DNA from 2 places in the Franzmannia qiaohouensis genome. Region 2 is predicted to be linked to the other one. Evidence: predicted binding sites of a transcription regulator. Region 2 holds the regulator's gene; the other holds the start of a gene.
What was found. Region 2 encodes FNR, which switches genes on or off when oxygen is low (the NO sensors DNR and NnrR bind a similar motif). Its sites were predicted from a motif close to TTGATNTANATCAA; they were not measured.
Positions count from the first base shown of each region.

Region 1: a site for FNR is predicted at 1,808-1,821, ahead of ccoM (cytochrome c oxidase subunit CcoM). Genes of this name have one in related genera too.

Region 1 covers NZ_JARWAM010000011.1:50,450-53,849, reverse strand. The annotation lists gene QC821_RS15345 (PqqD family protein) at 1-1,039, opposite strand, end outside; gene QC821_RS15340 (hypothetical protein) at 1,043-1,360, opposite strand; gene ccoM (cytochrome c oxidase subunit CcoM) at 1,589-1,747, opposite strand; gene QC821_RS15330 (FKBP-type peptidyl-prolyl cis-trans isomerase) at 1,883-2,392, opposite strand; gene rfaH (transcription/translation regulatory transformer protein RfaH) at 2,433-2,981, opposite strand; gene QC821_RS15320 (AmpG family muropeptide MFS transporter) at 3,137-3,400, shown strand, end outside.
Region 2 covers NZ_JARWAM010000003.1:227,415-230,814, forward strand. The annotation lists gene hemN (oxygen-independent coproporphyrinogen III oxidase) at 199-1,614, shown strand; gene fnr (fumarate/nitrate reduction transcriptional regulator Fnr) at 1,692-2,435, shown strand; gene ttcA (tRNA 2-thiocytidine(32) synthetase TtcA) at 2,517-3,395, opposite strand.

The DNA of each region.
Region 1 (3,400 bases), on a different contig from region 2:
AGACTCCCGCCGCCACCGGATTGAGCCTGTGCACCTCGCCGGCGCGCTCGGCCAACATACTGATCATGAAGAGCTCATCTCCCAGCGGTCGCGCTCGCCAGCCAGCGGTTGGCTGCCAGCGTCCTGTCAGCGCCCCCTCATCAACCTCCGGCGCCAAATGCGCAGCCTCCTGCCAGCGGCGGCTAGCCGGTAACGCAGTAATGCCGGCCGGCTGTCGCATCGCCTCTGCTACCACATCGACCGCTTCCAGCGGGTCGGCATAGCGCAGCAGCCAGCAGGGCACCCGCTTCATCAACTCCAGCAGCGGCGACAGCAGCGGCTCGGCCGGCCAGTCCGCGGCAAAATTCTGGCACAACAGCTGCAACAATCCGTCTCCTGGGGCCAGCGGCAGAAGCTCGGCCGCCGCGCCGGGCTCTCGCTCGAGCAGCACAATGGCGCCCACCGGCGCGCGCTCGCCGTGTCGGGCCAGCTGCGACGCCGGCAGCGATAGATACTGGTAGCGATTATCGCCAGGCCCGCGATGCGCCTCGACGTAGGCACTGAAGGCTGCCGGCAAGCTCGCCGGCAGCGGCACCCTTAGCCGCGGCGCGATGCCCAGTGCCATACCCTGACCAGCGGCGTCGAGTGCCAGCACGTCATCACCGAACACCCGATAGCCGGCACAGGCGAAAGCAGCACTCAAGGTACTCTTGCCGGCGCGGTGTGCTTCGGGAAACAGCACCAGACGCTCTCCAACCAGCGCCGAGCCGCAGTGCAGGCCAATCAAGTCAGGCCGTTCGAGCAGAAAATTGGGGATCAGGTCGGCAATCAGGCTGCACGCCGCCGAGGCTGCCGTGGGAATCGGCAGTGGACGGCTAAGCGCCGGCGACGTCTGACAGAAGCCGGCGCCACGGCGCCACAGATGAATCGGCGCCGAAGGCACATCCGATGCGCGACGCCGCTGCGGCCACCCGGGTGCCGCCGCCGCCAGTGCCTGTTCCACCTCGGGCACCGCATCGAGACGCATCGGTAGCGACATGCCCTGCCAGACAATATCCATCGACTACCAGCGACTCGGACGGCTGAAGCTAGGGCGGCTGTAGGATGGCCTGCTGTAGCTGGGCCGACTGTAGCTGGGACGGCTGTAGGAGCCGCGACTGTAGCTGGGCCGGCTATAGGAGCCGCGCCGCTGGCGCCGGTGCCGACGGCCGCCGATCTCGATAACGATACCTTCTTCGTACCAGGCCTGGGCCTGGCCCAGGCTGAACAGCGTCGGTGCCACATAGGCAGCGACCCCACCCAGCCCCAGGGCGGCCAACAGCTTGCGACGCCGCGGATCGTTCAGTCCCTTGCGCGGATCGGTAGGCTCATGCTCTGACATCGAAACACCTCGGCGGTTTATGAACAGTGTTTGAATACTAGCCACCCGCCAGCCCCCCCTCCAGCACCTGCGCCCCTCTCCGCCAGCGTTTCGCACTTCTTGCAAAGTCTCATGGCTCTGTCGGCATTAGGCGACAGACACCAATCACAGGCGAAAAAAAGCCGGCCCAGAAGGCCGGCTACAGGGGGCATGGCCCCCTACCCTGACGACGCGGTGCAGGGCGTGGCGTCAGCGTCGTGATGACGACTCCACGCGACCTTGATCTGATTTGCCGGACTTGCCGTGGCGCTTGTGATCGTGAATCACGAAGCCCACCCAGCCGGCCATGAAAGCGACCATCAAGCCAACGGTCACCAGTCCAAAGATTACGGCGTCATCCCAGTACATGGCGTGTCTCCCGTGGCGTATGTGATGGTCTCACTCTAGCCAGCGGGAGCCGGTGCGGCCCTGACCTGGATCAAGTTTGCGCGCCCGCTGAGGCGGCAGGAACAGCGGAATTGATCCAGGTCAGTTTACGACGGGTCAGGGCTGCTTGCGGTCCTCCACCTGGGTGTGGTCGACATCCTCGTCAAGCGGATGGCCCTTGGCCAGCTCGGCACGGGTGGCGTCACGCACGCTGAGCACCTCGAGCCCATAGCTGAGGCGTTCGCCGGCCAGCGGATGATTGCTGTCGATGGTGACGCGCTCCTCACCCACCTCGATCACGGTAACGACCTGCGGGCCGGCGTCGCCCTGGGTCTGGAAACGCATGCCCGGCGCCAGATCGTCGACCGGGAAGGCGCCGCGCGCCACCTCCTGGATCAGGTCGTCGCGGCGCACGCCGTAGGCCTCGGCAGGCATCAACGTAACGCTGAGCTGGGCGCCCACCGCCTGGCCGTCGAGGGCTCGCTCGAGCCCGGCGACGATATTGTCGTGGCCGTGCAGGTACTCCAGCGGAGTGCCGCGGGCCCGCGAGTCGTCGAGCACCTCACCGCGGCTATTCTTGAGCACGTAGTGCAGGCGCACCACGCGCTGGGGAGCGATAGTGGTCATGGCGTCTCCTGATTGCGAAAGGGGAAAACGGCGGCGGCGTTCAGCCGTCGCGTCGCAGCTGAGCGACCGGCATCTCCAGGCGCTGCTGCTTGTGCAGCATGGTCAGCAGGACCACGGCACGCTCCTCGCCCTTGTGGGACTCGAACACCGCCTTGAGATCGCGGAACGGACCGTCGGTGATCTCGACGGTCTCGCCAGCACGGAAATAGACGTTGACCTGCGGCCCGGCGCCATCGCTGCGGCAGGCCTGGTCGCGCAGCAGCTGCACCAGGGCATCATCTACCGCCAGCGGCTCGTGACCGAAGCTGACCAGCTTGAGCACGCCGCGGGTGGAGCGGATCGGCCGCCAGTTGCTTGCCAGCCGATCGAGGCGAATGAACAGGTAGTAGGGGAACAGCGGCTCGGCGATCCATACCAGCTTGTCGCGGCGTTTCTTCTGCACCTCGAGCACCGGATGAAAGACCTCATAGCCCTGATTGTCGAGATGCTCGGCGGCGCGAAACGATTCACCGCCCTTGCACTGGATGATGTACCAGCGCGGTATGGCATCGGCGGATTCACCGCTAGGGTCATCGTTGAACTCGTGCATGGGGCTCCTGACGGTAGCGGGCCGAATGTGGCTGGCGTCTGCTCTGCGGCTCTGCAACAATCGCCGCAAGCGATCGGCTGCCAAATGGCGAGTTTACCACTCCTTACAGCCGTCTTCCGCCCTGCACCTCGCCCCACGGATCGGAGAGACTGCTAATGCCCACGCCCCCCGTTCAGCGCAGCTGGCGCGCCGCTCTGGCCATCTATCTGCGCGCCCCGGTCATCACCATGCTGTTCCTGGGCTTTTCGGCCGGACTGCCGTTTCTGCTGGTGTTCTCGACGCTGTCGGCCTGGCTGCGCAGCGACGGAGTAGAGGTGGCCGCCATCGGCTTCTTCTCGTGGATCGGCATCCTCTATTCCATCAAGTTCTTCTGGGCGCCGGTGGTCGATCGCCTGGCACTGCCGCTGCTGACGCGGACC
Region 2 (3,400 bases):
GGCGCTGTAAACCATCCCTGGGCGCTACCGATGCCATCCATGGCATCGAAACCCCCTCTCCGACCTGCCACCGGCGTCCTTCGCTAAGTGCAGCGCCGATAGCCTGGGTACGAATGCGCGGCAACTTGATCCAACGCAAGATCGTCGCGCCGCGCCGGCGCTAGCATGGGCGCAAGATCCTCGTCAGGAGTGCCCACCATGTCTTACGCCACGCCCATCGCGCCGCCCCAGGCGGCGGCGTCCTCCGCCTGGGACGAGGCGCTGATTCGCCGCTACGACGTCAGCGGGCCGCGCTACACTTCATACCCTACCGCGCTGTCGTTTCACGACGGCGTCGGCGCAGAGGCGTTGACCGATGCGCTGACGCGCAGCAATGCCGGCGGCCGGCCGCTGTCGCTCTACGTGCATGTGCCGTTCTGCCGCAAGATCTGCTTCTACTGCGCCTGCAACAAGATCGCCACCAAGAATACCCGCCTGGCCGAGCCCTACCTGGCCAGGCTAGACCGCGAGATGGTGCTCGCCGCGCGGCATCTGGACACCTCAAGACCGGTCAGCCAACTGCACTGGGGCGGCGGCACCCCAACCTTCCTGACCCTCGACCAGATGGGCGACCTGGTCGACCGTCTGGATAGCCGCTTCGGGCTCAGCAGCGACCCCAAGCGTGACTACGCCATCGAGATCGACCCCCGCGAAGCCAATATGCTGACCCTGCGCCACCTGCAGGCGCTGGGCTTCAACCGCATCAGCCTCGGCGTCCAGGACCTCGACCTGCGGGTCCAGAAGGCCATCAACCGCGTGCAGCCTCGCGTGCTTACCGAGACCCTGGTCGACGAGGCACGGCGACTGGGGTTCCGCTCGCTGAACATGGACCTGATCTACGGCCTGCCCCACCAGACCCGCGACAGCTTCGCCGCGACGCTCGAGCAGGTCATCGACATGGGCCCGGCACGGCTCTCGGTGTTCAACTACGCGCACATGCCACAGCGCTTCGCGCCGCAGCGGCGCATCAGCGAGGCCGACCTGCCCAGCGCCGAGGAGAAGCTCGCCATCCTGCGCACCACCATCGACATGCTCGAGGCCGCCGGCTACGTGCATATCGGCATGGACCACTTCGCGCGCCCCGACGATAGCCTCGCCGTGGCCCAACGCCAGGGCACCCTGCAGCGCAACTTCCAGGGCTACTCGAGCCACGCCGACAGCGACCTGGTGGGCCTCGGGGTCTCGGCGATCTCGCGGGTCGACGACCTCTATGCCCAGAATCCCAGCGACCTGGCCGGCTACGAGGCAGCGCTCGACGCCGGACGCCTGGCGACCCAGCGCGGCGTGCGCCTGAGCCAGGACGACCTGTATCGCCGCTACGCCATCGAGCGCCTGATGTGCGACATGCACCTCGACCTGGCCGAGCTCGGCACCCGCTTCGGCATCGACGCCGAGCGCTACTTTGCCGACAGCCTGCGCCAGTTGGAGGGTGCCGAACGCGACGGCCTGATGATGCGCCGCGGCCTGACCTTGACGGCCACCCCGATCGGCAAGCTGCTGATTCGCCACCTGGCGATGGCCTTCGACGCCCATCTCACGCCTGGCCAGGGGCCGCGCTACTCGAGGATCCTATGAGCTCACCGGAAAGTATTCTTTGCCGTAGCGCCATGATCCACCATACTGAGGGCAACGCCACCACCCAGGAGGAGGTCATGCCAGCCCCCGCCACCGCTCCAAGAAGCGCACGACTGCACGAGACGCGCTGCCAGACCTGCAGCCTGAGCTCACTGTGCCTGCCGCTGGCTCTGGAGCTCTCCGACGTCGACCAGTTCGACGCCATCATCCGCCGTCGCGCGCCACTCAAGAAGGGCGAGACGCTGTTCCGCCAGGGCGAGGCGTTCACCAGCGTGTTTGCGGTGCGCTCGGGCAGCCTCAAGCAGCTGGCCAGCGAGGGCAACGGCGAGGACCAGCTGACCAACTTCTATCTGCCCAGCGAGCTGGTCGGCCTCGACGCCATCGACGACGAGCTGTACCCCGGTACGGTCACTGCCCTCGAGACCACCACGGTGTGCGAGATCCCCTTCGACCGCCTGGACCATCTCTCCGAACAGTTACCGGAGCTGCGCACACAGCTGTTTCGCAGCATGAGCAAGGAGATGCGCGACGACCGCCGCATGATGCGCCTGCTATCGCGCAAGACCGCCGACGAGCGCCTGGCCAGCTTCCTGATCGGGCTGTCGAATCGCTTCCGCCGCCGCGGCTACTCCGCCTACAGTTTCCGGCTGTCGATGTCGCGCGCCGACATCGGCAACTACCTGGGCCTGGCAGTGGAAACCGTCAGCCGCATTCTCGGCCGCTTCCAGCAGCAGCAGCTGGTGTCGGTGGCCGGCCGCGAGGTCAATATCCTCGACCTGTCGGCACTCGAGTCTCTCGCCGAGGGCGACGGCTGCCTCTAGCCATCTCCGACCGCGAAACCGACAGCGCCCCCGCCGAGTGATCGGCGGGGGCGCTGTGCATCTGCATCGCAGAGTCTGCGACTAGGCCTGGCGGGCCAGGTCCAAGGCCTCGATCCGATTGGCCTGGCGCTGGGCCTGCTGGTCCTCGAGCCCGGCGAAATCGAACAGCTCGCGGTCGGCGAGCTGCGACGGCGCCACGTTGGTCACCGCCTTGAACATGGTCTCGAGCCGCCCGGGGTGCTTGGCCTCCCACTCAGCGAGCATCTCCTTGACCACCTGGCGCTGCAGATTGGGCTGCGAGCCGCACAGGTTGCAGGGAATGATCGGGAACGCCATGCGCCGGGCGAACTCGGCGATGTCCGCCTCGCGGCAGTAGGCCAGCGGTCGGATCACGATGTTCTTGCCATCGTCGGCGAGCAGCTTGGGCGGCATCGCCTTGAGGCTGCCGCCGAAGAACATATTGAGAAACAGCGTCTCGAGAATATCCTCGCGGTGGTGGCCCAGCGCCACCTTGGTGGCACCGATCTCTTCGGCGAAGCCGTACAGCGAGCCGCGCCGCAGCCGCGAGCAGAGCGCGCAGGTGGTCTTGCCCTCGGGGGTCTTCTCCTTGACCACCGAGTAGGTGTCGCGCTCGAGGATATGGTAGTCGACGCCAGCGGCGTCGAGATACTCGGGCAATACGTGTTCGGGAAAGCCGGGCTGCTTCTGGTCGAGGTTAACGGCGACCAGCGAGAAGTCCACCGGCGCGCTGCGCTGCAGGCTGCGCAGGATCTCGAGCATGGTGTAGGAGTCCTTGCCACCGGACAGGCAGACCATGACCTTGTCGCCGTCGCGGATCATGCCGTAGTCGATGATCGCGTTGCCCACCTGCCGACGCAGGCGCTTCTGCAGCTTGTTGAACTCACGCTTGTCGCGGGCGTCGCTGACGCCCGCCGCCTGGGGAGGAAGTATCTCGGACATGATCG